Regions from separate parts of the Halomonas sp. KX33721 genome, predicted to be linked through region 1. Evidence: predicted binding sites of a transcription regulator. Region 1 holds the regulator's gene; each other region holds the start of a gene.
The links. The regulator FNR, encoded in region 1, switches genes on or off when oxygen is low (the NO sensors DNR and NnrR bind a similar motif). The targets are predictions, from matches to a motif close to TTGATNTANATCAA.

Region 1 (10,017 bases):
AGCGGATTCCCGCCACGACAGGGGAGATAAGAATAGATGAATAATTTATGGGGTGACTCCCTATCCAGCTTCTGGAGCGCCTGGATTATTGTCGTCACGCTGGGCACGATCGCTCTGAGCGTTTGGATTTTGTTAGCCAACCGCCGGACCGACAAAACCCCAGATGCTGATGGCAATATCGAAACCACTGGCCACGCGGCTGACGGCATTGAAGAGTATGACAACCCGCTTCCGCAGTGGTGGTTTAAGCTCTTTATCCTGACCGTCGTATTTGCCCTTGGCTATCTGGTGCTCTACCCAGGCCTGGGCAACTACGCAGGCATACTGGGCTGGTCCCAGGAGAGCCAGTGGGAAGAGGAAGTGGCCGACGCGGAAGACCGCTTCACGCCGATCTTTGCCCAGTACCAGGAAGTGCCGATTCCAGACCTCGCGCAGGATGCCGAAGCCATGCAGGTGGCAGAGCGTATCTTCTTGAACAACTGCGCCGTATGTCATGGCTCGAATGCCCAGGGCGGCTACGGCTTCCCCAACCTGACCGACGACGACTGGCTCTACGGCGGTGAACCGGAAAACATTCTGACCACGCTGAACAATGGCCGTAACGGTCTGATGCCGTCCTGGCAGCAGCTCGGTGAGAACAATATCGAAAACCTGACTCAGTACGTACTGTCGCTCTCCGGTGAAGAGCATGATGCAGAGCGTGCCGCCAGCGGTGAAAGCACCTTCCTGGCAGCGTGTGCGGCGTGTCACACCCCCAGCGGAACAGGCAATATCGCACTTGGTGCGCCTAACCTGACCGACGACGTGTGGCTCTACCTAGCACCCGGCCAGGGCGTTGACGACTCCATTCGCCAAACGCTGCGTAACGGTCGTAATGGCCACATGCCTGCCCAGGCAGCCTACATTGGTGAAGAGCGTGTTCACCTCGTGGCCGCTTACGTGTACAGCCTACGTTTCAACGACTAACCCCGTTGATAGGCGTTTAACGCCAGCGTGTACGAAGGGGTGCGGTTACATACCGCACCCTTTCTACATCCAGCATCCGCTCAGCCACCCGGCTATCCGTTACACTATTGTTTAGCAATGTGTGTATAGCGATTCGACATACAGCGACGCGATCTCCTTCACCAATGAAGGTTGCGTGAGCCAGGCTATCGTCCACTCCTGCCTATTGAGCTGCGATCACCGCCATGGAAAAAATACCTAGCCACGATATTACGCCGCCAACCGTTGGGCACCACACGCCGGGAGACACCACCACGCAAGAGATGTACGCCAAGCGGCGGCATATCTACGTGCGGGAGATCAAAGGGCTGTTTCAAAAGGTACGACGCAGCGCGAACTGGGCGCTAATGATGGGCTTCTTTTTGCTCCCCTGGCTGAACTGGGGCGACCGCCCTGCCGTGTGGTTTGATCTACCGGGCCGTGAATTCCACATTTTTTCGGCCACGTTCTACCCGCAGGAGTTCATCCTTCTCTCGTGGCTGCTGATCATTTGCGCCTTTGGGCTGTTTTTCATCACCGTGTTTGCGGGGCGTGTCTGGTGTGGCTACACCTGCCCGCAGAGCGTTTGGACATTTTTATTCATTTGGCTTGAGCACCGCATCGAAGGCTCGCGCAATCAGCGCATAAAGCTGGATAATCAGCCGATGACTGCCAACAAAGCCTGGCGCAAGGGGGCAAAACACGCTGCTTGGCTGCTGATTGCCCTGGCCACCGGCGTGACGTTCGTCGGCTACTTTACGCCGATTCGTGACCTGGTCCAGGAGCTTCCCACGCTAGAAGCCCATGGCTGGTCCTATTTTTGGGTAGGTTTCTTTTTAGTTTTTACCTACCTCAACGCCGGCTGGCTGCGTGAGCAGGTGTGCATTTACATGTGCCCCTATGCTCGCTTCCAGTCGGTGATGTTCGATCGCGATACGCTGATCGTTTCTTACGACGACGCCCGCGGCGAACCCCGCGGCCACCGCAAGAAATCGCTCAGCCATGCCGAGGTCCGAGAAGCGGGCCTGGGTGACTGTATCGACTGCGAGCTGTGTGTCCAGGTCTGCCCGACCGGCATCGATATCCGCGACGGGCTGCAGTACGAATGCATTACCTGCGCCGCCTGTATCGATGCCTGCGATAGCGTAATGGATAAAATGGGCTACCCCAGAGGACTTATTCGCTACACCACCGAGAACGCGCTGGAAGGCAAGAAAAGTCATATTCTTCGCCCGCGCTTGATTGGCTATTTCGTTGCTTTGGTGGTGATGATAGCGACTTTTGCCTGGGCAGTTAATGACCGTACGCCGATGAGCTTTGACGCTGAGCGCGAGCGTACTCAGCTCTACCAAATGACCCGTGACGGGCAGATCAGCAACGTCTACAGCCTGACTGTGCGCAACCTGGACTCCCAAGATCACACCTATGATATTAGCGCGGCAGGCTTACCTAATTTGCAGTTGGATAACACCTCGCTGCGTGTACCTGCGGGTGAATCACGCACTCAGGTGATTACCGTACTGGCCGACCCAGCGTCGTTAAGCGAGCCCAGCCACGCGATTACGTTTACGCTGCAGGCGCAGCAAGATGAGCAAATTCGCCAGACCCGCGAAACGCGGTTCTTGAGCGACATTAGGAGATAAATGCGTCATGTCAGACACCTCGATTCCGCCCTGGTACAAACAGTTTTGGCCGTGGTTTTTACTAGGGCTGCTGTTTTCGTCCATCCTATTTAGTACTGGCTTCGCCATCATGTCGATCAAGAGCTACGACGGCATGGTGGTCCAGGAGGATTACTACGAGCACGGTAAAGCTATTAACATGGTGCTGGCGAAGCAGGAGCGCGCGCGCGAACTCAATTTGAGCGCCGACCTGCGCATCGACCCACTGACTAGCGATATTGTGATCGACCTTGCTGGCGATGCTCGTCCGGATAAACTCTATTTGGACCTCATCTTCCCCACCGAAGATGACCGTGATCAATCCTTCGTACTAGAACACGTGCGCGAAGGCCGCTATATCACTCAGGGGCCGGATAATTTGCGCTACCGCTGGTACCTACAGATTCAGCCCGTGCAAGGCGATGACGCCGAGTGGCGCCTGATCGGCGAAGCCCGCTTCCCCAATGAAACGAGCGTTGCCCTTCTGCCCGGAGGGCGGTCAGAGAGCGAATGAGCACTAAAGCGCTAAGCTGCTACCACTGCGGCAGCCCGGTGCCCGACGGCGCACCGTGGCAAATCGTGGTGGACGACACGCCCCAGTCATTGTGTTGCCCCGGCTGTGAAGCCGTAGCACACGCCATCGTCGACGGCGGCTTAGAGAGCTACTACCGCTACCGTACCGAACTGCCCGAGCGCCCCGATGAGCGTCAAGCTGCAAAAGCGGATACTTGGTCGGTGTTTGACGATCCAGGGCTGCAGGCGCAGTTCGTTCACCCAGACGGCGATGAGGGCCACGTCAGGGCAACGCTGGCTGTAGAAGGGATTACCTGTGCCGCCTGCGCGTGGCTCATCGAGCACCGCTTGAACGCGCTTGAAGGCGTTGTCTCTAGCGCAGTCAACCTGACCCATCACCGCCTGCGGGTTTCCTGGGCCCCAAACGTAGTAAAGCTATCGCAGCTATTCGCTGAACTTGCCGCGATTGGTTACGATGCTCAGCCCTATGAACCCGACCAAGCCCAGACGCGGCTGCAGCATGAAGAGCGCATGAATGTGCGCCGCTTAATAGTGGCGGCGGTCGGGATGATGCAGGTCATGATGTTCTCCATCCCCATTTATGTGTCGGGGCCTGGGGAACTCAGTGAAGACTTCTTTGCGCTGTTTCACTGGCTCTCGTTCGCTCTGGCAACGCCGGTGGTGTTCTTTTCAGCGCAGCCATTCTTCCGTAACGCCCTGCGCGACCTAAAAACGGGCGTGCTAGGCATGGATGTGCCTGTTTCACTCGCCATTGGTGGGGCTTATTTCGCCAGTAGCTACGCGGTGCTGTTTAACGTGGGAGAGGTCTATTTTGACTCGGTCGCCATGTTCACCTTCTTCCTACTGTTTGGCCGCTACGTGGAAGGGCGCGCTAGGCGACGCAGCGGCCATAGCGGCAATGCGCTTAGTGGCGTACTACCGGTCTCTGCTACACGGCTGGAAGCTGACGGCAGCGAACGCATTCTGCCCGCTAGCGAGCTTGCCCCCGGCGACCGCGTACTTATCAAGCCCGGCCACGGCGTCCCCGCCGACGGTATTATCGAAGATGGCGAGTCTAGCCTGGACGAGTCGATGCTGACCGGCGAGTACCTGCCCGTCACCCGCCGTGTGGGCGAACAGGTGGTAGGTGGCAGCCAAAACATGGAGAATCCGCTCACGGTGCGGGTGACTCATGCAGGCCACCATGCACGCGTGGCGGGCATCGTCGATTTGACCGACCGCGCCTTTGCCAGCCGCCCGCGCTTGGCGCAAATGGCGGCGCGCATGGCGCACCTGTTCGTACTGCGCCTGCTGGTGGTCACTGCTTGCGTGACCGTGGCGTGGTGGTTTATCGACCCTTCCCGCATGCTTTGGGTGCTGCTCTCCGTTCTAGTGGTGACCTGCCCCTGTGCGCTGGCACTCGCCACCCCAACGGCTCTCACGGCAGGGCATGGGCAACTGCGCCAGCGTGGCGTGCTGATCACCCGCGCCGATGCCATCGAATCACTTTCTAACGCCACGCGGGTGATTTTTGACAAAACCGGCACGCTCACCCGTGGCGAGATGCAGCTCACCCAAACCTGCCCGTTAAACGAGCAAAGTAGCGAACAGCTACGGGCCATTGCCGCCGCGCTGGAAGCCCACTCCGAGCATCCCATTGCCCGCGCGTTTCGCCCGTTCCGCGATGCCACACTGCAGGCGCGTCAGGTGAAAAGCGTCACCGGCAGCGGGCTAGAAGGCGTGCTTAACGGCGCAACGTGGCGCTTGGGCAAGCCCGATTTTGCAACGACGGAACCACTCACGCCGCCCAGCGCCGGGCAGTGGCTGCTGCTGAGTGAAGATAGCGCCCCGCGGGCCTGGTTTAAGCTCCACGACGGTATCCGTGAAGATGCTGCGCAAACCGTAGCCGCCCTGCAGGCCAGAGGGCTTAACGTTGAGTTACTGTCAGGCGATACGCAGGAAGCCGTAGAGAGCTTAGCCGAGCAGCTCAACATCACCACCTGGCACGCGGGCAAATCACCAGAGGGCAAGCTGGAGCGGCTGCGTGATCTGCAGGCGCAGGGCGAACGTGTGGTCATGATTGGCGACGGCATTAACGATGTACCCGTGCTCGCCGGTGCCGATGTGGCCATTGCCATGAATGGCGCCACCGACTTGGCACGCACTCGGGCCGATGCAGTCTTGCTCAGCCCACGCTTAATACGTATTGTCGAGGCCATCGAGATTGCCAGCGCCACTCGGCGCATCATGCGCCAAAATATGATTTGGTCGGTTTGCTATAATTTCTCTGCGCTTCCCCTGGCCGCGATGGGGCTGGTACCGCCTTGGTTGGCGGCGATCGGTATGTCGCTAAGCTCTCTCTTCGTGGTAGGTAATGCGCTGCGCCTCACGCGCTGGCGTACCTCACCCGCTCCTCAGATAGCCCCAGCCACACCGGTGACCGTATGACCATTCTCTATCTACTGATTCCGCTGTCGCTGATTCTGTTGGGGCTGGCAGTGTGGGCGTTCTTCTGGGCCGTGAAGAATGACCAGTTCGACGACTTGGAAGGCCCTGCCCATCGCATTCTGTTCGACGACGATGAGAACGATCTCACCCCCGAACAGCGCGCCGAGCGCAAAAAAGGTACCAAGCCACCCCGTGACCGTGAGCCACCGCCGTGAACCCGACCGGACTTGACCTGCCGCCGTTGATGGCGGCGTTTGTGTTTGGCCTGATGGGGGGTGCTCACTGCATTGGCATGTGCGGCGGCATCATGAGTGCGCTCACCTTTGCCGTGCCGCCCAGCATGCGCCACCCAGCTCGCATGGGGGGATTGCTGCTCAGCTATAACACGGGCCGTATCCTGAGCTATATGACGGCAGGGGCCTTGGTGGCCGCGCTCGGCACCTTAGTATCGCTGTCACCTCAGGCGCGTATCGCGCTGCAGGTCGTCGCGGCGGTGATGCTGATCCTAATGGCGCTGTATATCGCCAACTGGTGGAAAGGGCTATTGAAAGTCGAAGCCGTGGGGCGCAGGCTATGGCGCTTCATCGAACCCGTCGGGCGGCGTTTGATGCCCGTGGTTCACCTGCCGCAAGCCTTTGCGCTCGGTGCCCTGTGGGGCTGGCTGCCTTGTGGGCTGGTGTACTCGATGCTCGCCTGGAGCTTGGCCATTGCCGACCCGCTACAAGGGGCGTTATTGATGGGGGCCTTCGGCCTGGGAACGCTGCCTGCCCTGTTAGCCACGGGTCTGGCCGCCCGCCAGCTCAGCCAGTTAATTCGTCACCCGGCGACCCGTAGCCTTGCCGCGCTGACGATTATCGGTTTTGCCCTGTGGCAGCTTTGGGCGCTGATGCCCCATGCCGGACATTAAGAGCTTACCCATCAAACTCCTCTAGACAATACTCAATACAAACATCCTATCGCTTGATATAGCTCAACGCTTTCCCTTCTACGCTGACGTAGCATTCCAACACGTGTTCGAGCTGCGAAGCTCGTCGCTTATGTTGGTCGGTTCTTGCTTTGCCCTGCTACTTAGGAGCGCTCCTTATGCCCGTTCATGCCACTGCTGCTCTCGCTCACCCTATTTCTGCAGCGATTGAGGCCACCGCCTGGGATGACGCCCTGATACGCCGCTACGACACCAGCGGCCCTCGCTACACCTCATACCCTACAGCACTCTCGTTTCACGACCAGTTCACCGCTGACGATATGACCCAGGCGCTTGAACGCAGCAATGCCAGCCAAAAGCCGCTCTCACTTTATGTTCATGTGCCCTTTTGTCGCAAAATCTGTTTTTACTGCGCGTGCAATAAAATCGCCACGAAAAATACAGCCCTCGCCGAGCCCTACTTGTCTCGGCTGGATCGAGAAATGGTGCTGACCTCCCGGCATCTTGATACAAAGCGGCCAGTGCAGCAGCTGCACTGGGGCGGCGGCACGCCGACGTTCTTAACCCTGGCGCAGATGAGCGATTTAATAGACCGCCTGGATGCACGGTTTGGCTTATCGAGCGCACCGGACCGCGACTACGCTATTGAAATTGACCCACGCGAAGCGGATGTCTTTACCCTGCGCCACCTGCAGTCGCTGGGCTTTAATCGCTTAAGCCTGGGCGTTCAGGATCTCAACCCACAGGTGCAGGCAGCGATTAATCGCGTGCAGCCACGGGTGCTCACTGAAACCTTGATGGATGAGGCGCACCGGCTTGGTTTTCGCTCGCTCAACCTCGATTTAATTTATGGCCTGCCCTTTCAAACCGAGCAAAGCTTCGCTGATACCCTAAGCCAAGTGATTGAACTGGGCCCGGCACGGCTGTCGGTCTTTAACTATGCCCATATGCCAACCCGCTTTGCGCCCCAACGACGTATTAATGAAGCCGACCTGCCCAGCGCGGATGAAAAACTGGCTATTTTGCGTACCACTATTGAGATGCTGACCCAAGCGGGTTATGTACATATTGGTATGGATCACTTTGCTCGCCCAGAGGACAGCTTGGCTCAGGCACAGCGCTACGGTACGCTGCAGCGCAACTTCCAGGGCTACTCAAGCCATTCCCAGTGCGACTTGATTGGTTTGGGGGTGTCGGCTATTTCTCGGGTAGACGACGTTTACGCACAAAACCCCACTCAGCTGTCCCACTATGAAGCTGCCTTAGATGAAGGTAGGCTAGCGACTGTAAAAGGGTTACTCTTAAATAAGGATGACCTAATGCGCAGAGAGGTGATTGAGCGCTTAATGTGCGATATGGCCATTGACCTTGAAGCAATAGGCCAGCGTTGGCAGATAAATGCCGCTGACTACTTTTCAACCGCTCTTGAACGGTTGAAAACCGCCGAGCAGGATGGCCTGCTAGTGCGCCAAGGCCTCTATTTACAAGCTACGCCCACCGGACGGCTGTTGATTCGGCACTTAGCCATGGCCTTCGATAATCACCTGCAACATCAGGGCAACCAACGCTACTCGAAGATTTTATAAGCGTATCGAGACACCTACCCCCTGCGCCTATGATGGCTAATAAAAAGGGAGCACCACATGTCATATCCTGCCAGCCAACGACGTTCACTGCTGCAAGAGGCGCGCTGCCAAACCTGTAGCCTAAGCTCGCTGTGCCTACCGCTTGCCCTAGAGCTTGAGGATATGAGCCAGTTCGATGCGATTATCCGCCGCCGCTCGCCGTTGAAAAAAGGCGAGCGGCTGTTTCGCCAAGGAGATCCTTTCACCAGCGTTTACGCGGTGCGCTCTGGCAGCTTGAAGCAGGTGACTAGCGAAGGGAATGGCAACGACCAGCTCACCAATTTCTTTCTACCCAGCGAGCTGGTGGGTCTGGATGGGATTGACGAAGAACACTACCCCGGCACCGTGATTGCCCTGGAAACCACCACGGTATGCGAAATTCCGTTTGACCGTTTGGACTCGCTCTCCGAGGAGCTGCCCGAACTGCGCGGCCAGCTTTACCGCAGCATGAGCAAGGAGCTACGAGACGACCGGCGGATGATGCGTTTACTGTCACGCAAAACTGCCGATCAGCGGCTGGCCAGCTTTTTGATTACACTTTCTGACCGTTTTCGGCGCCGGGGCTACTCCCCCTATAGCTTCCGGCTTTCCATGTCACGGGCAGATATGGGCAACTATCTAGGCCTCGCGGTGGAGACGGTTAGCCGTATTCTTAGCCGCTTTCAGCAGCAAAACGTGGTGGCCGTCTCCGGGCGCGAGGTCAATATTTTGGATATGCAGCGCCTCATCACCCTGGCGGAAGAGGAAGCCCAGGCGGTTAACTCACGTTAAACGCCTGAATGCGCCCTTCCATCAATGCGGCCTGCTTCGCTTCCAGACCGGCAAAATCAAACAGCTCACGGTCGGCAAGCTGCGAAGGGGCAACGTTGGTCACCGCTTTGAACATACTTTCCAACCGGCCGGGGTGTTTTTTATCCCACTCCGCCAGCATCTCTTTGACAACCTGGCGCTGCATATTGGGCTGAGAGCCGCACAGGTTGCAGGGAATGATCGGAAACTCCATCAGCCTCGAAAACTCCGCAATATCCGCCTCTTTGCAGTAGGCCAGCGGGCGAATCACGATGTTTTTACCATCATCCGAGAGCAGCTTCGGTGGCATGGCTTTTAAGGTGCCTTATATGCCAAATTTTTTTAAAAGAGGAAGAGTGAGTGAGTAAAGCATTACAATACAGTCACTTAATTTTCTTTCTTCTAAAGAAAAACAAACACAAGCCATACAAAAAAATTCATTTTTTGTAAAAAAAAAGCTTTAAGCAAATGCAGTTGATCAAAATATAACCAAAGACAGCCCAGATACACCAATGTATTCTTTACAAAATCATAGGTTGATTGCTTCTATAAAATTGGTCGAAGAAACATCTACACTGCCAGTATGGTTCGAGATGACTTTACTAGACCTGTCGATATCGAGATTGTGGAAATCGAAAAGATTTAAGTCAGCTAGTTGGCTTGGACTTACATTCTGGATACCGTTAAATATGTTTTCAATACAACCCGCTTTTTGTTTTTCCCAGCCTGCCAACATGTTTTTTATATTCTGTCTTTGTAAGTTCTCCTGAGAACCACAAAGATTACATGGAATAATTGGAAATTCTACAATTGATGCCAGCTTAGCAATATCTTTCTCACGACAATAAGAAAGCGGTCTTATTACAATATTTCTGCGATCATCACTTAGCAGCTTAGGAGGCATTGCCTTTAACTTACCGTTAAAAAACATATTCAAAAAAAGAGTTTCTACAATGTCATCCATGTGATGGCCAAGAGCTATTTTTGTAGCCCCAATCTCCTCAGCAAACCCATATAGAGAACCCCTTCTAAGTCTCGAACAAAGTGAACAAGTAGTTTTCCCTTCAGGAGT
Region 2 (10,017 bases), on a different contig from region 1:
CCAGGACGAGTATCGTCAGTGTGAAAACGAAGGACATCACGTTCCAGCCTTCGTCGGCTTTGGTATTCATATGCATAAACATGACCAGCTGGACCAAAATCTGCAGCACGGCTGTTATAGCGATGACCACCACCGTCGTGGCGGTGCTCAACGCACCGCTCATAACGACCGCGAACGGAATCACGGTTAGCACTAAAGATAGCAGAAGCCCCGTCACATACGATTTAACGCTGCCGTGGGAAGACGTTGAAGATGATGAATGACTCATGTCACAGCACTCCCATCAGATAAACGAACGAGAACACGCAGATCCACACGATGTCCAGGAAGTGCCAGAACAGGCTCAGGCACAGAATCCGCGGACGTGTCATCGGGGTGATGCCCATGGTCGAAAGCTGCACCAGCATCACTAGAATCCACACCAAACCAACGGTCACGTGGAGGCCGTGGGTGCCGACCAAGGTAAAGAAGGACGAGAGAAACGCGCTCTGATCAGGGCCGTAGCCCTGATGAATCAAGTGCTGAAACTCGTACACTTCCATACCGACGAACGCGGCACCGAGCAAGAAGGTGATCGCCAGCCACGCTTTTACTTGGCCGACGCGCTCGGCATTCATCGCCAGTACGCCCATGCCAAAGGTGAAACTACTGAACAGCAGCAGAAAGGTTTCCACCAGCACAAAGGGCAGCTCGAAAATATCTGCCGCCGTTGGCCCGGCGGCCGTGCCTTTCATCAGCACGGCGTAGGTAGCGAACAGTGACCCGAAGATCACCAGGTCACTCATCAAGTAGACCCAGAAGCCAAATACTTTCGTGCCGGTCGCGTCGTGGTGCTCATGGGGCTCGGACGCGGCGCCATGATGTAGGGTATCGGTGGCCATTACGCGCGTGCCTCCACATAGTTGGTCTGTTCACGGTCAGACGCTGCGCTGCTCGGCGCAGACGTTTTGCGCTTTTCGTGCGCGCGCTCGATGCGCGCCACTTCGGCGGCGGGCACGTAGTAGTCGATATCTTCGTTGAATACACGGGCGATGAAACTGACGACGACGCCCAATGCACCCACGGCTGCCAGCCACCAGATATGCCACACCAGCGCAAAGCCTAGAATCAGCGCGAAGAAGCTGATGACCGGCCCCGCCACGGTGTTACGCGGCATGTGAATATCGGTGTAGGGCGCTTCGTCCAACTGCTCGTTACCCCGCTGCTTTTGCGACCAGAAGCTGTCGATGTCACCGACTTCCGGCAGGCGAGCAAAGTTGTAGAACGGCGCAGGAGAAGAGGTCGACCACTCCAGCGTGCGGCCATCCCAGGGGTCGCCGGTTAGATCTGCATTCAGCTTGCGGTCGCGGATACTGACCCAGAACTGAATGATGGTGCAGGCAATCCCCATCATGATGATCACGGCACCTACCCAAGCCAGAATCATCCAGGGTTGCCACTCAGGATTGGCGTAGGACTGCATACGGCGCACGGCACCGAAGAAGCTCAAGACATAGAGCGGCATGAACGCGACGTAGAAGCCGATGAACCAGCACCAGAACGAGCGCTTGCCCCACTTCTCGCTCAGCGTGAAGCCGAACGCTTTGGGGAACCAGTAGGTCAGGCCCGCCATCATGCCGAACACCACGCCGCCAATGATCACGTTGTGGAAGTGGGCAATCACGAACAGGCTGTTGTGCAACACGAAGTTGGCTGCCGGTAACGCCAGCATGACGCCGGTCATACCGCCTAGGGTAAAGGTGATGATGAAGCCCAGAGTCCACAGCACTGGCGAGGTCAGCTCTAGGCTGCCGCGGAAAATAGTGAACAGCCAGTTGAACACCTTCACCCCGGTGGGGATGGCAATGATCATCGTCATGATGCCGAAGAAGGCATTGACGTTGGCACCGGCCCCCATGGTGAAGAAGTGGTGCAACCAGACGATGAACGACAGCAGCGTGATCGCCACCGTGGCCCAGACCATGGTTTTGTAACCAAACAGGCGCTTGCGGGCGAAGGTGGCGATGACTTCAGAGAACACGCCAAAGGCCGGCAGAATCAGAATGTACACTTCCGGGTGACCCCAGGCCCAAATGAGGTTGACGTACATCATCATGTTGCCGCCAAAGTCATTGGTGAAGAAGTGCATACCGAAGTAGCGGTCAAGGGTTAGCAGCGCGATGGTCGCAGTCAGAATCGGGAACGAGGCAATAATCAGGACGTTGGCGCACAGCGACGTCCAGGTAAAAATCGGCATGCGGAACAGGGTCATGCCTTTGGTGCGCATTTTCAGAATGGTGACGAAGAAGTTGATGCCGGTGAGCGTGGTGCCTATCCCGGATATTTGCAGTGCCCATATCCAGTAATCAACCCCCACCCCAGGGCTAAACTCTATCCCCGATAAAGGCGCATAAGCGAGCCAGCCGGTTTTGGCGAACTCCCCTACCACGAGGGAAATATTGACCAAAATCGCCGAGACAGCGAACAGCCAGAAACTCAGGTTATTCAAAAACGGGAAAGCAACGTCGCGGGCGCCGATTTGCAGCGGCACCACCAGGTTCATCAGGCCGATGACCATGGGCATCGCAACGAAGAAGATCATGATTACGCCGTGGGCGGTAAAGATCTGATCGTAGTGTTCAGGAGGGAGATAACCAGCAGCCCCACCGGCCGCCATGGCCAACTGGGTACGCATCATAATCGCATCGGCAAAGCCGCGAAGCAGCATCACCAAGGCCACCACAAAGTACATAATGCCGAGCTTTTTGTGGTCAACGGAGGTAAACCACTCGTTCCACAGCCAGCCCCACTTACGGTAATACGTCAATGCGCCAAGTAGCGCGGCACCCCCGATCGCCATAAAGGCAGCAACGACCATAATGATCGGTTCGTGATACGGAATTGCTTCTAACGTGAGTTTTCCAAACATGCTTAACCCCCCGCTTCAACGCTTGTGGGATGGCCGCCCATGGCGTGGTCATCACCTGCATGCTGATTGGTAACGTGGCCGATCGCGGCCTGCTGTTGAGAAGCGCTGGCGCTCTCTAGCTCGCTGGATTCACCGTGACTTTCGTGGGCATCGCTGATGGCATCACCGTGGCTTGCATGACCGCCGTGCCCGCTGCCGTCACCACCGTGGAAGCTGCTGACAACCGACTCATACAGCTCGGGCGTGACCGCCGAGAAGTACTCCACCGGGTGGTATTCACTCGGCTCTGCCAGGGCGTTGTAGCCTTCAGGGAAGGTAAGGGTGTCATCGGCTGCGCGCACGTTTTCCACCCAGGCATCGAATTCCGCCGGAGAGGTGACGTGGGCATCGAAGGTCATCCCAGAGAAGCCAGCGCCGCTGTAGTTGGTGGAACGGCCGGGGTAGACGCCCTCTTCGTCGGCAATCAGGTGAACGTCGTTATCCATGCCCGCCATGGCGTAAATCTGGCTGCCTAAACGTGGAATGAAGAACGCGTTCATTACCGAGCCAGAACTCACTCGGAAGCGCACTGGGGTATCTACCGGGAACGCCAGTTCATTGACGCTAGCAATGCCCTGTTCGGGATAGATGAACAGCCACTTCCAATCCAGCGCCACGGCTTGGATCTCCATGGGCGCCACGTCGCTCTCAAGCGGCTTGTGGGGGTCCAGGCTGTGGGAGGTTTTCCAGGTAAGAAAGGCGAGAACAGCAATGATCAAGCAGGGAACGGTCCAAACCGCCGCCTCGATGGCATTGGAGTGCGCCCAATCCGGCAGATACTTGGCAACGCGGTTGCTGCGGCGGTAACGCCAGCCGAACAAAAGCGTCATCACGATGACCGGAATGACCACGATCAGCATCAACCCAAAGGAGGTCAGAATCAGCGAGCGCTGCTCAACGCCAATCTGCCCCTTCGGATCCAGCAATGCAGAACTGCAGCCCGTTAACAGCAAGCACAATACGACGAGCACAAACGTGCCTCGCCTGCGCCAGTGGGTAGGTAGTTGCATGGTGTGATCTCATCAGAGAGTTGTCTAAAACAGCCTGCTGTTTGGCTAGCTAACTAGCCAGCTATATAGCAAGCTAACTATCACCCCATACTTTTCCCAGAACAGTGAGAGCGTAAGCGTTGCTCCGGGAAAAATATGCGCCACCGCATGGGGTTGGTGGCGAGCCTCGGCCTGCGCTGATGCGCATCAACTAAGACTAAAGTATTTTCTATTGATCTGAGTCAATCAGAAAGAGACGTTATGCCGCACCCCGCGCACCGGTTTGAAGAGGGCGATACGGGGCTTCGACCGTCTTTCATTAGGCGAGCGTGACGTTAAGCGCGGGCAGCGGATGGCGCTCCAGCAAACCAGGGGCGCGCTCGTCGTCGGTGACGATGACATCGAAGTCTTCCAGCGAGGCAAAATAGGCCGGGCGAACCACGCCAAATTTGCTGGCATCGACCACCAACAGTCGCTGCATTGCCGTGGCAATGGCCGCTTGCTTTGGCCCTACTTCGTGAAAATGGAAGCAGCTTACGCCTCGTTCGCAATCCACGCCGGCAGCAGAGATCAGCGCCTTGTTGATGCCCAAGCGCTCGATGGCCGCGCCCATACCGTCGCTGCCAAACGATTGAGAGGACGCGTAGAAAAGCCCACCTAGCAATACGAGGCGCACATTGGGCAGCCCAGCGACGGCGTTGGCTACGTTGAGGGCATAAGTCACCACGGTTAGCTCTCGGAAACGACTAAGCTGACCCAGCAGTGGAATGAGCGTGGAGCCGCAGTCGATAAACAGCGTATCGCCCTCTTCGATGAAGCTGGCCGCGCGCTGGCAAAGGCGCTGTTTGACTTGGTAATGGCTCGCCTGCTGCTCGGTCAAATCGTATACCGGCGTCACGCCGGGGTAGCTGGCCATCACCAATCGCCCACCCAACAGGCTAATGGCCGACGGCTGCGTCGAGAGATCCCGTCGAATGGTCATTTCGGAGACGCCGCACAGCTCGGCGGCATCTCGAAGATGCAGGGTTCCCCCGCTGGCCAGCGCTTCTTGCAGCATGGCCATGCGCTGTGCGCTGCGATCGTTCATGTCCGGCATCTCCTTATGATTCATTTTGTTATCGGCATTGCGCCCCGCCAGGCATCCTATGCTGAGCTAGGGCCCTGCCAATTTCCACTACTGCGCACTCTTTTCACTGGCGTCACCCACCCGTGATGCGCTTATCACATTTAAACAGCGTTGATGTGACAATGCTTGCAAATCAACGTTAAAAAAATAACACTCAATGTTATAATTTTAACATTACGCCAGCCTACACGACCCACAACGTCGGTACGCCAGTTGCTCTGGTACCGTAATATAACCCTGTTGAGGCTTCCATGACTGCTTTATCCCACTCTCGTTCTTCTTCGTTCGTCACGCTTGGCGCTGGCGTTTTACTGACAAGAGCTGCCTTGGCAACTCCAGCGTTTGCCGACGATGCCGAGCCGCACACCCTTGACCGCCTTTGGTCGTTTGCCAACGTTTCAGTCAACTACCTGGACTGGTCGAACGGCACCGAAGCGCGCACTGCTAGCAACGCAGCGAAAAGCGACTTTACGTATGTTGAAATCGAAGGCGGCGTTGGCTTTAGCTGGGGCGAATTTTACGGCTTCTTCGATTTCGAGAACCCCACTAACGATCAGTTCGACCAAGCCAGTGGCGGTAAAGACAACTTCCGTACCTCCGGCAAAGTGACCTCGCACATTTACCTGGGTGACAGCCCACTTTCGCTGTACGCCCACCTGTACGATTTCCGCGACTACGGCTATGAACTTCGCGAGCAAGACCAAATTCTGGGTCTTGGCTACCGCACCACGCTCGATAACGGCCTATGGTTCAAACCGTTCATCGGCGCCGCGCGGGTACAGAGCAATAGCTACACTGGCATGAACGGCTTTATGGCTGGCTGGGTCGCGGGCTACGACTTCACCGCTCTGAACCAAAACTTCAGCGTGATCAACTGGCACGAGCAGACGTTTGGCCGTGATGACGAGTACCTGACCCAGAACTACGTGGGCGATAAAGCAGGCAGCGTAGGTACCAACGGCGCACTGAGCCTGTGGTGGCACCCGTCTGATCTGATCACCACGGGCGTGCAGTACCGCTACTCAGAGAATAAACTGGGTACCCCGGACGCTTACCAAAATGCGATGATCTACTCAGTTAAGTTGAACTTGCTGTAATCGCTCCCACTCCTCACGATCCGAAGGTACTCCCATGACCCTCATCATGAGCTTGGTTGGTATGGTCACCCTGGTGGCCATCGCCCTAATCTTCTCTTATGACCGCAAGTCGATTCGGCTGCGCACCGTACTGGGTGCTTTTGCTATCCAGGCCGGTATCGGTGCATTCGTGCTCTACGTGCCGTTCGGCCAGGCGGTGCTGCAAACCATTTCCGCCGGTGTTAGCCAGGTACTGGTGTTTGCTAACGACGGTATCGGCTTCCTGTTTGGCGGCCTAGCGATGTGGAAAACGTCGGCTTTGTCTTTGCTATCAAAGTACTGCCGGTCATCATCTTCTTCTCGTCGCTGATTGCCGTGCTCTACTACCTAGGCATCATGCAGTGGGTCATTCGGATTCTGGGCGGCGCACTGCAAAAAGCACTGGGCACCTCGCGCACCGAATCGCTCTCTGCGACTGCGAACATCTTTGTCGGCCAAACCGAAGCACCGCTGGTGGTGCGTCCGTTTATTGCTCGCATGACGCCTTCGCAGCTATTTGCGGTGATGTGTGGTGGCTTAGCCTCGGTAGCCGGTTCCGTTCTAGCAGGCTACGCAGCGCTGGGCATTCCCATGGAGTATCTGGTGGCGGCCTCGTTCATGGCGGCGCCTGGCGGCCTGCTGTTCGCCAAGCTGATCATGCCGGAAACCCAGAACGTGGAAGATAGCGACAGCGTTTCCAAGGTCGATGAAGAGCTGAAAGAGCAGGACGACAAGCCTACCAACGTACTGGATGCCGCGGCGTCCGGCGCGACCTCCGGCCTGATGCTGGCGGCCAACGTGGGTGCCATGCTGCTGGCGTTCATCGGCTTGATCGCGCTGATCAACGGCATTTTAGGCGGCGTTGGCGGCTGGTTCGGCTTTGAATCGCTGAGCCTCGAGCTGATTCTCGGCTGGCTGTTTGCGCCGCTGGCGTTCCTGCTCGGCGTGCCCTGGGAAGAGGCAACGCTGGCAGGTTCTTTCATCGGCCAAAAGCTGGTGGTAAACGAGTTCGTGGCCTATATCAACCTCGCCCCCTACATCGATGGGGAACAGGTGGTGGCGGCTACAGGTCAGATGATGACCCCGCACACCATGGCGATACTCTCCTTTGCACTGTGTGGCTTTGCCAACCTGTCGTCCATTGCGATTCTGCTGGGCGGCTTGGGTAGCATTGCGCCCACGCGTCGCAAAGAGATTGCCCGCTTCGGTGTGAAAGCCGTTTTGGCCGGTACGCTCTCTAACTTGATGTCGGCATCCATTGCTGGCTTCTTTATTGCGCTGGGCAACCTGACGGCTTAACGCAGCGAGTACGACACCATGCAACGGGCGCTGCTATGTTTTCGCAGTGCCCGTTTTGTCTTTTATTGATTTGCGAGAATTTCATGAACGCGACTGCCTCCCCCCAGTTCACTCAAGCCCAACTCACCCAAGCCGCTCGCCAAGCGTTGACGCTGATGGATTTGACCAGCCTGAACGACAGCGACACCGACAGCGTGATCGAAGCGCTGTGCCAGCAGGTGAAGACGCCGTTCGGCAACCCGGCGGCGGTTTGCGTTTATCCGCAGTTCATCGTCACCGCTGCCCGCGCCCTGAGTGCCCACAAGCTGGACGGCCAAGTCAAGATTGCCACCGTGACTAACTTCCCCCACGGCGGCGACGACATCATGGGGGCTGCCCGTGAAACCCGCGAAGCCGTGGCGTCTGGCGCTCACGAAGTCGACGTAGTGTTCCCCTACCGCGCGCTAATGGCAGGCGACGAAGAGACCGGCCGCGAGCTGGTAGAAATGTGTAAAGCCGCCTGCGGCGGACAAGCCCAGCTAAAAGTCATCATCGAATCTGGCGAACTCAAAGAGCCTGCGCTTATCCAACGCGCTAGCGAGCTGGCCATCGAAGGTGGCGCGGACTTTATCAAAACTTCCACCGGTAAAGTACCGGTCAACGCTACCCTGGAAGCCGCCGAGATCATGCTAAAAGCCATCAAAGCCAGCGGTAAAAATGTCGGTTTCAAAGCCGCTGGTGGCGTTCGCACCGCCGAAGAAGCGGCCCAGTACCTGGCGCTGGCTGCCGACATCATGGGCCCGCAGTGGGTGACGCCCGAGTACTTCCGGTTCGGTGCATCCAGCCTACTGACGAACCTACTGAACACGCTAAACGGCAATGCCGATGCCGCGACCAATGGAGGCTACTAAATGTCGTCAAACGCATCTCACCACGCCCTGCTCCCCCAAGAACTGATTCGCCTGAAGCGCGACGGCCAGCCGCTTCCCGCTGAAGAGATCAAAGCCTTCGTACAGGGCATCGCCGACGACCGCATCAGCGACGCGCAGATTGGCGCCTTCACCATGTCGGTGTTTTTAAACGGCATGAGCCGCGAAGAAGTCGTGGCATTGACCACCGCGACGCGCGATTCTGGCCACGTCATGCAGTGGGATTCCCTCAACCTGCCCGGCCCGATTGTGGACAAGCACTCCACCGGCGGCGTGGGCGATCTGGTATCGCTGGTGCTCGGCCCCTGGGTCGCTGCCTGCGGCGCGTTCGTGCCGATGATTTCTGGCCGTGGCCTGGGCCACACCGGCGGCACGCTGGACAAGCTGGAATCAATCCCCGGCTACGACCCCTACCCCGCGCCCGAGCGCTTCAGCGATGTCGTAAAATCCACCGGTGTGGCGATTATCGGCCAAACCGGCAACCTCGCCCCGGCGGATAAGCGCATCTACGGCGTGCGCGACGTGACCGCCACCGTGGAATCTATTCCGCTGATCACCGCGTCTATTTTGGGCAAGAAGCTGGCCTCTGGCCTGGATGCCCTGGTGATGGACGTTAAAGTGGGCAGCGGCGCATTTATGCCCACCCCGGAAAAATCCCGCGAGCTAGCGAAAAGTATCGCCAATGTCGCGACCCAAGCGGGCACGCCCACCACCGCGCTGCTCACCGATATGAGCCAACCGCTGGCCCCCTGTGCCGGTAACGCGGTAGAGATCGTCGAAACCCTGGCGCTACTGCGCGGCGAGCGCGCCAACAGCCGCGTGATGCAAGTCACCCGCGAACTCGCCGTTGAGATGTTGATTGCGGGTAAGCTGGTGGCTAACCGCGAAGAAGCCCTCACCAAGCTCGATAAAGCGCTCACCTCTGGCGCGGCGGCGGAAGTCTTCGCCCGCATGGTGCGCGAACTAGGCGGCCCCGCCGACTTTATGGAGCGCTCGGACAGCTACCTGGCCACCGCCCCGGTGATTCAAGCGGTGTACCCCGAGCAGAGCGGTATCGTACAGCGCTTCGATACCCGCGCCGTAGGTATGAGCGTGGTGGAACTGGGCGGCGGTCGCCTGCGTAACGACGCCAGCGTCGACCACAGCGTCGGGTTTAGCGATATCGTCGAAATCGGCGACCGCGTGGATAGCCAGCGCCCGCTGGCCATCGTCCACGCCCGCACCGAAGAGGCCGCCGCCCGTGCCGCCGCCCAGCTACGCGCGGCGGTCACCGTCGGCGACGCTGAAGCCACCGCCGACACACTGCTGCAAGAGACCTTCCGAGGAGAAGCCTAATGCGCCGTGCCATTGTTTTAGTACTCGACTCTTTTGGAATCGGTAGTGCGCCGGACGCCGACAAATTCGGTGACCAGGGGGCTGACACCCTGGGCCACATCGCCGCCGCCTGCGCGCGCGGCGAGGCCGATACCGCCGAGCGCTCCGGTCCGCTGAAGCTCCCCAATATGGCCGCGCTCGGCCTGTTCCACGCCCACCGGGATGCCACCGGTAGCGTGGCGGAAGGCGTCAGCCTGCCCGAGCAGTTGAACGGCGCTTACGCCCACGCCAAAGAGATCTCCAGCGGGAAAGACACCCC
Region 3 (10,017 bases), on a different contig from region 1:
GGCGCTGACCAGCCGCTTCGGCAGCCTACCGTGGATGGCACCCAGCCTGCTGGAACCGTTGGCGCTGCGCCTTTCACGCTGGCTGGAACAGGCCCGCGCCGCAGGCGACGGCAGCCTGTGTTGGGACGATGCCGATAATGTCATGCTGCTGCGCACCGGCTTGGCGCTGGTTGTCGGCATGGAGCGTGGCGCTCGCCAACACTCCCGGGAGCTAGCCGAAGAGCTGCTGGCGATTGACCAAGAAGATAGCCTGGGCTTGAAAGAGCTGGTGCTTGATCAACTGCTGCGCGATGACCGCAACGAAGAGGCGCTGGCGCTGACTGAAGAGCCGCAAAAAGATGACGGCTCGCTGGTGTTAGGGTTGCTGATGGGGCGCACGCTGGCGCTTTACCGGTTAGGGCAGCAGGAGGCCGCCGAAGCGGCACTGGCGGAGGTGGTTGCCCACAACCGCCACGCGCTAGAACTAATTTGCGCGGAGAACCCAAGGCCCTCCATGCCTCATCCTGATGGGCAGGTTGACCCTGGCTCCCGAGCGGAAGCGTGGCAGTACCGTACGCTGATGCGCGACCAGTGGCGCACCACGCCAGGGGCGCTGGATTGGTTAGCCAGCCACCGCTGAGCTATTCGCTGACGGTTTTTAGCTGCCTGCCTCGGTAACTGGGGTAGGCACTAGCTGTTTATCTCGGCTTATCCAAATGGCCAGCAGAATGGCGGGTAAGCCGAGCACTGTGGCTACCACAAAGAAAGTGGCATAACCCTGAGCGCTTACCACAATCCCGCCAAACCCGCTCAGGAATTTCCCCGGTAGCGTCATCAGCGACGAAAACAGCGCGTACTGCGTGGCGGTATATGCCCGCGAGGTCAAGCTTGAAAGAAACGCGATAAACACCGCACTGGCCAGGCCGTTGGCTAGGTTATCGCCAATGATCGTGACTACCAGCATCGGCACCTGATTGCCGATTAGCGCAAGCACCGCAAACAGCAGGTTGGTGACCATCACCAGCCCCGCGCCGAAAATCAGCAGTGGGCCAATGCCGTAACGGGCCACCAGCAGCCCGCCTAGAATGCCTCCTGCAATGCTCATCGCAATCCCGAAAATATTGGTGACGTTGGCAATAGTCGCCAGTGAAAAGCCCAGGTCGATATAGAGCGGGTTGGCCATCGATGCCATGGCCAGGTCGCTGATACGGAACACGGCAATAAACACCAAAATACCCATCGCCTTCACCCCATAGCGGCGGAAGAAGTCGGTAAACGGGCAAACAATCGCGCCAATCACCCAAGCGCCCAAGCGGCGCAGCGTTTTGGGCTTTCCACGGCTGGCGCGAATAAAGGCGCGCACTTTGGGTTCATGGATTAGTTGCACGGTTAATGAAGCGCGCTTGGGTTCTGGGCGAATCAGTACGGTGATCACGCCAATGCTCACCAGGGCGGCCATGGTCAGGTAAGCCGCGTTCCACGATACCGCCGATGCCACATAAAGCGCACCGGCCCCTGCCGCTAGTAGCCCGCCGCGATAGCCAATAATGTAGGTGGAGGCCATGGCTGCTTGAACATCATCATCGGCGGATTCAATACGGTAAGCATCAATGGCGATATCTTGCGTGGCGGAGCCAAACGCCACCAATAGCGCAAAGGCGGCGACCCAGCTAGGTTGTCGATTGGGTCTACTCCTGCGAGGCCAATGAGACCGGCGGCAATCATGCCCTGGGCCAACAGCATCCAGCCGCGTCGTTGTCCAAAGGCGCGGGTGAGCAGAGGCAGCGCGAGTCGGTCTACCACCGGTGCCCAGAAGAATTTGATGGAGTAGAGCATGCCGATCCAGGCAAAAAAACCGATGGCAGCTACTTCGACCCCGTCGCTACGTAGCCATGCGGAGAGCGTCGAAAACACCAGTAGAAAGGGCAGGCCAGCGGAAAAGCCTAAAAACAGCATGGTGATGACAGGCGCTTTGCAGTAAATACCAAGCGCCGCCAGCCAACTGCGCTGAGGAGTCGGGGTGGGCATGTAAGGGAGTACTCCAAAAAGAAACATCGGTGACGTGGGCCGCTCAAAAACCCGTCGATGTTAGACTATGGATAGGGTTCATGGTTGGCGTTCCATGACAAAGCCGACAGCTTACCGGAGAGGAGTTTTCCATGTCGATTACCGCCCATCAGGTAGTGACTCTGCACTACGTGCTTAGCGATGTGCTCAGCGATGGCAGCCCCCGCGTGTTGGATGACTCCAACGCACGTCAGAAACCCCTGGAGTATCTTCACGGCCACGATAATATTTTGCCGGGCTTGGAGCGAGATTTAACCGGCAAAGCCGTAGGTGATGAACTAAGCGTCACGCTGGCTCCCGCTGATGCTTACGGCCTGCGTAACGAAGAGTTGGTGCAAGAGGTGAGTCGCGCGTCGTTTGGCGGTGCAGAGATTGAGCCAGGCAGCCGTTTTCAAACCGAAGGCGAGGCTGGCCCGCAGATCGTCACCGTGCTGAACATCGACGGCGATACCGTCACGGTGGATACCAACCACCCCTTGGCGGGCCATACGCTGCGCTATCAGGTGAAGATTCTAGACGTTCGCGATGCCACCCGTGCAGAGCTTGCTAAAGGCCATCCGCTGCCACCGGGCACCGAGCACAGCAAAGTAGAAGACCGTAAAGTGCTCTAAAAAAGCCGTTTTTATCGGGTGAAGCGCGTTAAAAACTGACCTGTATCAAGTTCCCGTTTACCCTTGCGGCCACCATTTTAAAAGCTTGACCCAGGTCAGTTTCCCCTTCTCTGAACGCAGTACGATGGCCCCATACATCACGGCGGGAGGGAAGCACCATGTACTGGGATGATGCGGTAATTTTCGGCCTAGTTACTGTCGCGCTAATGATCACCTTTATGGTTGGTTGGGTAGGCTTTGTGGTACGTGACCATTTGCGTAAGGATGAACGTAAGAAGCCTTAATTCAGCAGGCTGTGTCAGTCGTCAGGGGAGGGGGCTTACGTTAATGTGTAAGCTTCCTGTTGCCGGCCCAAGGGGCCGGCTTTTTTGCGTCTTTTTTTTTAAGTTGTATTAATAACCGTTGAAGCGCATTGGCAGTTATGCGTTGGTAAAGTGCCTGTTTTAAGCCTAAAGTACTCAACCACATTAGGAAGCTCACTGCTATGAATGCTGTCTTTTCACGCTTGCCGATGCATTGGCGCTGTGGGGCGCTAATAAAAGCAGGATTAGTACTCGTCTTTACCACTGTTGGAGGGGCACCTGTCTCGGCAAATGCTCAGACATTAACCCTGATTAATGGTGAGTCAACGCAAAAGATCGCGCTCGGCGAGCTACTCCACCAATCGGATGTCACGTTTACAGTGTTCGACCCTTATCAGGGCCGCGACGTTGAAATGCGCGGCGTTGCGTTTCGTGATTTTTTAATCGAACACTTTGGTGAGATACCGCCAGCATTGCACTTTACGACCTGGGATGACTACGAAGTGAGCCTGGGGCTGGGATGACCCAACCTGGTACTTGGTGACGTCTGAAGATGGCGAGCCGCTGACGCTACGCACACGGGGGCCTATTCGGTTAGTTGAGCGCGAATATTCGGGCCGCGATGTGGCTAACCTGCGTGATTTCAACGATTGGGTCTGGATGATTCGCAGTATTGAGGCGCAATGGTGAGTGCCACGCCGCCTAATAAATCGCCGGTCTCGTCACGCTTACGGCGTGGAGGGCGGCGTTACGTCACATGGTTGACACTAAGCCTGATGAGCTTTGTTGGGCTGATGGTACTGATTGTGTACGAGGCGCGCTGGGTTTACCCAGAAATACAGGCTTATTTCAGCCAGACGGGCAGCTTAACTGGCCAACAGTTGGCGACTCGTGCGCGTGGTTACGTGCAGCGCGCCCAGGAAAAGCTGTTGATGGCCTCGTCGCCCGTTGAGCTAGGCGAAGCGCGCCTTTCATTGGATCTGGCCTATGGCCTGTTTGATGTGCATATCTACCGCCAGTATTACGCCTGCACTGCATCCAGCCTAGCGTTGATAGATGGGTTGGCTGAGCTCATTGACGCCCAACAGATCGATCCTTTCGATGCGGCCCATGCGCTGTTTATTCCAGTGGAGTGCTTAACTCGTATTGAGATGGATCAGTTGGATCGCCGTGGTATGGCTATCAATGATTTCTCCTCCAGCACGCGCCGTCATAATCAGGTATTGATCTACTCCAGTCTGCTGATTTTTGTCTTAGGCTTGCTCTTTTGGGCGATGCACGAGCGCCAATTGCGGCGCACTCACCGGTATCGGTAACCGCAGTGCGCTCCATCAGGATGTCGCCGCTTACTCAGGCCGCTCCATAGGGCTGATTCTGGTCGATATCGATTTCTTTAAGCAGTATAACGATGCCTTGGGCCACCCTGAGGGGGATCGCCTGCTGCGCCTGCTGGCGAATTTACTAGGAGATGCGCTCGGTGCCGAGGCCACGCTATATCGCCTTGGGGGCGATGAGTTTGCCGCGTTGCTGCCGTGTCCCACTGATCAAGCGCTGACCCAGTATTGTGAGGCGTTACAAGTAGAGCTTGAGGCGGCGCAGTTCTCGCACCCTGCCCATCCCGATAACAAAGATGTCACCTTAAGTATTGGGGGAGCGCGCTTTGTAGCCGATGCAAACTCGTTTGCGGTGGCCTATGAGGCGGCCGACAAAGCGCTCTATCAGGTGAAAACAGCAGGGCGTGATGGCTGGCAGGTTACTGCAAGCGCATAACATCTTTGTACATGGGAGCCAGGCGGCCGAGCATATCGTTGCGGGCCGCCAGCGGCACTCCTTCCTCTACCATGGCCGCGTCCAGGTACTCCACTACTCGATTAAAATGCGCATCGGTAATGCCCATGGTTTGGTGGGCGCGGTCCATGGGTGGGCCTTTGTACTGGCAGGGGCCGTCGCTTACATCACACAGCTGAGAGGCCAGCGATGCCGCAAACAGGTCAATATTGTTATTGGCAAAGTAGCTGACGATCTCTTCGTCATCGGCAATGCGGTAAAGCAGGTTTTCGACCACGGCTTCAATGGTGGGCTGGCCGCCGATACGCTCATACAGCGTGGCGTGTTGGTGATGCTGGGCACAGCCGGTTAGCAACAGCGTACCGATGAACGCACTGGTCATTAGCAGGCTGCGCGAAGTGCTTTTCAACTCGGTGCCTAAGTACCTAAGCAAAAGAAATAGCGCATTCCGTTCCGTAACCTGACAGGATCCGTTCTGCCTCACTACGCAACGTCGCGAAGCTTTCATAGGCGGTCATCTCCAGCGGTTTCCCGACAGGACTCCACGCATAGGGCAAGGCAGATGACTGAGAAAACCCAGATTCATCAAAATAGTAAAGCTCTGCGATACCCTGATCTTCCCAGGCCTGAAGCGCTGACATCAGGCCTTGCGTGTTGCGGAAATCCGTCTCGTCACGTCGCCCCGTCAGTGAGCGCCGGACGCGCTTGAAGCTATGGCCGATTTTTTTAACGTCCGCCTGAGGGTCGCCGTACTGGAGGTCTTGCCGGTTTCCTCAAGCAGCCGAGCCCGAACGGTCTTGATCTGATGAGGATGCTCTTGGACCAGCTCCTGCAAGCGCCCATGCTCCTGGTCATCGAAAATTGGCGGTCGCCCGCTACGCGCCCTGTCATGGAGACCTTGCAGGCCTTTAGCCTCCCAGGCCTTGAACCAGCTTGCCACCGTGTTACGGGTGACGACCAGGATCTCGCAGATCTGCCCGATCGTATGCCCTTTGTGACTGAGCAGGATGCCATGAGCACGCCGACGCAGCGCAGGCTTTTCGGCGTATCGGTAAGTGTCCATCAGGGCCTCCTGCTCAGCCGTCGTGAGAGGAGTAACAAAGCGGTGCCTCATGAGTAGCGGAGACGTTCCGCTTTCCGTATCAAGGATCAACAACTGAGCCTGTTCGCTGACCGTACCTCCAGCACACACTGGTGGGCCAATCAGTGGCGGCTGATCTTGTCGGGCTTCGCTTATACACTGTTCGAGCGGTTACGGACTTACCTGAAGCACACGCCCTTCGCGGGCATGAGTCCGAGCAACCTTAGGCTCAAGCTCATCAAAGTAGGCGCGGTCATCATCCGCAATACGCGTCGAATCCGCGTACTCATGAGTGACAGCTACCCCTATAAAACGGCGCTATCCGATCTCGTCAGGCGGTTGGTGCCGAACTGACCTCGGGCGCCCCCGGCCCGACGCAATGGGGGGAAGGGGGAGGTGTGTCTGAACGACGAAAAGTGGTTAAAAAGTAGCCGATGTAAGTCGAGCCAATAGGTGTTTAGCGGTGTTAGAGCCTGAGTGCGGTACTGGCTGAGGTGCTATGAGAAATCCAGGCTAGATTCTTTCTTGCAGCGCCTTTAAGAAGGCATCGATATTCTCATCGTGGCGTTTGTAGTAGGTCCAGGGGCCGATCCGCTGCGATGTCACCAATTGCGCGCGCTGTAGAGCGGCGAGATAAAGCGATGTCGTTGACTGCGAGAGGCCCGTGCGCTCCTGGATGATACTGACGCACACGCCTACCGTTTCTGGGTCGACTTCCTGCTCGGGAAAGACTGTCCTGGGATCCTTGAGCCAATTGAGGATGGCAAGGCGCGTCGGGTTCGCCAATGCTTTCAGGGCTTCGTTGACGTCAATAGTCATGAATTTTTTTATACCTACTCTTCCGATATCTGGATATCTTCCTGCTTCACGCAGCAAATTGGAAGGCTTCACCATGATCTCCGCGCCTGCCCTTCGCAGTGATGGGCAGGCTTGGACTGGAATCCTATTGTCCTGTCAGGTAGGACTATCGGACACCTGTGCGCCGAATTGCGGGACGATATGTTTGCCAAGTTCCTCGATAACCTCTGCTGCGGGGCGTTTACCATACTTGAGGTTCAGGATGACGTGATCTACACCGATTTCCTGAAGTGTATCCAGCAAGGCCAGAAGATGGTTACGTCCCAGTCGGAATCCTAGATGGATAGGCGAGGGCGGCGTGGATGGGTGTTCGTCCAGGTCGATATACAGCGATTGCAAGAACGGCTTGTAGATAGTGCCACATTGTTTAGCCGTTTCCTGTCGCCAATCTTCCACGATGAGTCGCTGTATTTTTGGCGGACGTGGATAGTTGATCCATCCATGGCTTTCACGCGCGATCCAATCGAGCGACTGGCGGCTATGTCCGGTTACGAATAGCGGTATTTCCCGAGTCGTAGGTTTGGGAACGAGATCGGCCCCCAGTAACTCACCGTGACTCCAGCGAATGGGCTCGAAGTGTGTTCGATGGGCTTGGCGTATCACATTGAGGTTTTCTTGAAAGGTCTCGCCGCGCTGTTCTGGATCAACGCTGAATGCGGGAAACTCCACGGGACGATCGCCAGAGGCTACTCCCAGGAGCAAGCGACCTCCGCTCAACTGATCAATGCTCGCTGCGGCCTTTGCCGTGTGCAAGGGATTACGCAAAGTAAGGGCGATGGAGGCGGTGCCTAGTGCGACTTTTGTTGTATGGGCTGCCATGTAGCCCAGATACACCCAAGGGTCGAAAACCTGGCCGACATCGCCGAAGCTTGGGTCCCTGAGCGGCACGTCGCGAAACCAGAGCGCCGAAAAACCAAGTGCCTCTGCACGTTTGGCCAGCGCGACCTGATCCAGCATGCGCGGTGTGTCACCCTCGAAAGCCTCCAGGGGAAAGAACAGCCCAAGGCTTAGATGACCCTGCCTGAAGGTCCGTTTGAATCCCCCATGCTCTTGGTAGGGAGTCGTGCTCGGTTGGTACATGCTTAACTTCCTCGGTCAGCAAACGCTGAGCCACGCCCCTGAGTTATGGGGCGTGGCACTGAGCGCTTAGGGTGTGTAAGTAGGGTAGTCGGTGTAGCCCTTATCGGTACCGCCGTACATGCTGCTTGGATCAAGTGGGTTAAGCGGCCAGTTGTTGGCGATACGCGCGGGCAGGTCGGGGTTCGCAATGAAGGGGCGACCAAAAGCGATCAGGTCGGCCCAGCCAGCTTTTATCACGCGATTTCCTCGTTCAGCGGTGTACTTGCCGGCACAGATAATCTTGCCGCTGAAGGTCTGACGAACAGCTTCCCGGAACGTCTCAGGCAGCTCGGGTGCGTTTTCCCAATCGGCTTCAGCGAGCGACAGGTAGGCAATGCCCACTTCCTCGAGGATCTTCACTGCCTCGATGTAGGTTTGGTGAGGATCTTCTTCGACCAGGCCAAGGTAAACGCGGTCTTCGTCTGTGGTCGCGAACAGCGGAGCGAAGCGAACGCCAACGCGCTCCTTGCCGACCACACCAGCAACAGCGAGAGTGATTTCGCGCAGGAAGCGAAGACGATTCTGCAGCGAGCCGCCATATTCATCATCACGCTGGTTGGTATGGGCCGAAATGAACTGGTTTACCAGGTACCCGTTCGCGCAGTGAAGCTCCACCCCGTCAAAACCTGCTTCCAGCGCATTTCGGGCTGCTTGGGCGTAGAGCTCAACCAGTTCCTTTACCTCCTCGGTGGACAGGGCTCGTGGGGTCGATGGGTCGGCCAGTGTGCCCGTGCCGGGGCCAGTTTCGATGAACACTTTGACGTTGTCCGCGCGGATGGCTGATGGCGCGATGGGCGCTTCACCACCGGGTTGCAGCGATGTGTGCGACACGCGGCCCACATGCCAAAGTTGAGCAAAGATCACCCCCCCTTCGGCGTGAACAGCGTCGGTGACCTTACGCCAGCCTTGTATCTGTTCCGGGCTATGAATGCCGGGTGTCCAGGCATAACCCTGTCCTCGGGGTTCGATCTGTGTGCCCTCGGTCACCATGAAGCCAGCACCGCTGCGCTGACGGTAATAGGTGGCCATCAGGTCGTTCGCAATATTGCCGGGTTGGGAGCTGCGCGAACGCGTCAGTGGCGGCAGAACGATACGGTTCTTGAGGGTGTATGGGCCCAGCTGAGTGGTTTTAAAAAGTTCTGAGTGTGTCATTTTGCTTACCTGCATATCTAAAATATTCGATGTCGTAGGTCGAAAAACATGGATCAACGAGCTCTGAAGAGCCTAGCGGTGCTTCGTTGAGGCTGACGTAGATATTCTTCTTCTGGCTGTAGGCTTCCAGCATTGACTTGTGAGTTTCCCGTCCTGGGCCAGATTTCTTATCGCCACCAAAGGGGCATGGGCTGAGGTCTCATGGTAGGTATCGCTGGAATCTTTCATGGGGGTACCACCTGAGGTTTCTAGTGCGGGTTACGAGCCAAGGCTATTCGCAATATCTATATATGTCAATATGTCGCTATTATTTCCGGCACGTATGCATATTTTCACGCCCTTGCAGCTCACTTCTGGATCAGCTGGGAACGCGCCGTGCTTCGCACCAGGGTTGTCTATGAGTCTCTGGCTATTCCCCCAGGCCCTGGGGAAATAGCCTGGGGTTTGAGAAAGCCTGCTTAAGGTGGTCGTACACCAATCGCACCCGCTTCGATACAGGACCCTGCTGCGGGCGGTATATGAACAGATCCCATGGCGCTGGAGCGAGATCAGCCAAAACAGCAACCAGCTTTCCTGACCGCAGATGAGGCTCAGCCAGATAGGCAGGAATTTGGCCAAAACACATGCCTGCCAGGGTGGCTTCCAATTCCGTATCTGGATCATCACAGATAAGCGCTGGCTGCCTGGGCGTGAACGTTTGCCCGTCGGCAAATAGCCAAGGCCAAGGGCGGCCATTTTTCCGGTCGATCAGGACTGAAAGTGGCAGCTTAGCTAAGGCATCCAAAGATTCAGGTGGTGTCTTTTGGCCTAGGAGAGACGGGGACGCGACAACGTAAAACTGCACGGGAGCTAAGGCACGTGCAATGTAGCGCCGGTCGCGAATAACCCCCACCCTGATACCAATATCGATATGCGCCTCAACAGCATCAGTCATCTGATCTTCCAAGCGGAGATCGAATTGCAGGTCAGGATGTGCAGCGGCCAGGGGCTGAAGAAACGGTATTAGGAAGCGCCTGCCAATAGCATGTGGAGCCGTAATCCCCACCCTACCTGACAGCTC

Region 2: cyoA (ubiquinol oxidase subunit II) is a predicted target of FNR. The motif match lies at 4,169-4,182, and genes of this name have one in related genera.
Region 3: ccoM (cytochrome c oxidase subunit CcoM) is a predicted target of FNR. The motif match lies at 2,693-2,706, and genes of this name have one in related genera.

The regions. Positions count from the first base shown of each region.
Region 1 covers NZ_LVIA01000016.1:156,293-166,309, forward strand. Annotated here, with positions in the region: gene A3220_RS07375 (CcoQ/FixQ family Cbb3-type cytochrome c oxidase assembly chaperone) at 1-40, shown strand, start outside; gene ccoP (cytochrome-c oxidase, cbb3-type subunit III) at 37-966, shown strand; gene ccoG (cytochrome c oxidase accessory protein CcoG) at 1,191-2,627, shown strand; gene A3220_RS07390 (FixH family protein) at 2,635-3,159, shown strand; gene A3220_RS07395 (heavy metal translocating P-type ATPase) at 3,156-5,606, shown strand; gene ccoS (cbb3-type cytochrome oxidase assembly protein CcoS) at 5,603-5,821, shown strand; gene A3220_RS07405 (sulfite exporter TauE/SafE family protein) at 5,818-6,513, shown strand; gene hemN (oxygen-independent coproporphyrinogen III oxidase) at 6,690-8,117, shown strand; gene fnr (fumarate/nitrate reduction transcriptional regulator Fnr) at 8,175-8,927, shown strand; partial or broken gene A3220_RS07420 (tRNA 2-thiocytidine(32) synthetase TtcA) at 8,914-9,282, opposite strand; gene ttcA (tRNA 2-thiocytidine(32) synthetase TtcA) at 9,475-10,017, opposite strand, start outside.
Region 2 covers NZ_LVIA01000026.1:74,948-84,964, reverse strand. Annotated here, with positions in the region: gene cyoD (cytochrome o ubiquinol oxidase subunit IV) at 1-268, opposite strand, end outside; gene cyoC (cytochrome o ubiquinol oxidase subunit III) at 270-881, opposite strand; gene cyoB (cytochrome o ubiquinol oxidase subunit I) at 881-2,908, opposite strand; gene cyoA (ubiquinol oxidase subunit II) at 2,911-3,957, opposite strand; gene A3220_RS10650 (DeoR/GlpR family DNA-binding transcription regulator) at 4,256-5,023, opposite strand; gene A3220_RS10645 (outer membrane protein OmpK) at 5,314-6,159, shown strand; partial or broken gene A3220_RS10640 (NupC/NupG family nucleoside CNT transporter) at 6,194-7,476, shown strand; gene deoC (deoxyribose-phosphate aldolase) at 7,560-8,366, shown strand; gene deoA (thymidine phosphorylase) at 8,367-9,719, shown strand; gene A3220_RS10625 (phosphopentomutase) at 9,719-10,017, shown strand, end outside.
Region 3 covers NZ_LVIA01000020.1:13,581-23,597, forward strand. Annotated here, with positions in the region: gene A3220_RS08105 (SEC-C domain-containing protein) at 1-619, shown strand, start outside; partial or broken gene A3220_RS08110 (MFS transporter) at 638-2,007, opposite strand; gene A3220_RS08115 (peptidylprolyl isomerase) at 2,139-2,657, shown strand; gene ccoM (cytochrome c oxidase subunit CcoM) at 2,816-2,941, shown strand; gene A3220_RS17860 (hypothetical protein) at 3,142-3,483, shown strand; gene A3220_RS17865 (hypothetical protein) at 3,500-3,649, shown strand; gene A3220_RS17870 (hypothetical protein) at 3,643-4,275, shown strand; gene A3220_RS17875 (GGDEF domain-containing protein) at 4,268-4,729, shown strand; gene A3220_RS08130 (group 1 truncated hemoglobin) at 4,713-5,156, opposite strand; partial or broken gene A3220_RS17880 (IS630 family transposase) at 5,254-5,861, opposite strand; partial or broken gene A3220_RS16845 (transposase) at 5,886-6,182, shown strand; gene A3220_RS08140 (helix-turn-helix transcriptional regulator) at 6,342-6,647, opposite strand; gene A3220_RS08145 (LLM class oxidoreductase) at 6,783-7,766, opposite strand; gene A3220_RS08150 (alkene reductase) at 7,833-8,957, opposite strand; gene A3220_RS08155 (LysR family transcriptional regulator) at 9,367-10,017, opposite strand, start outside.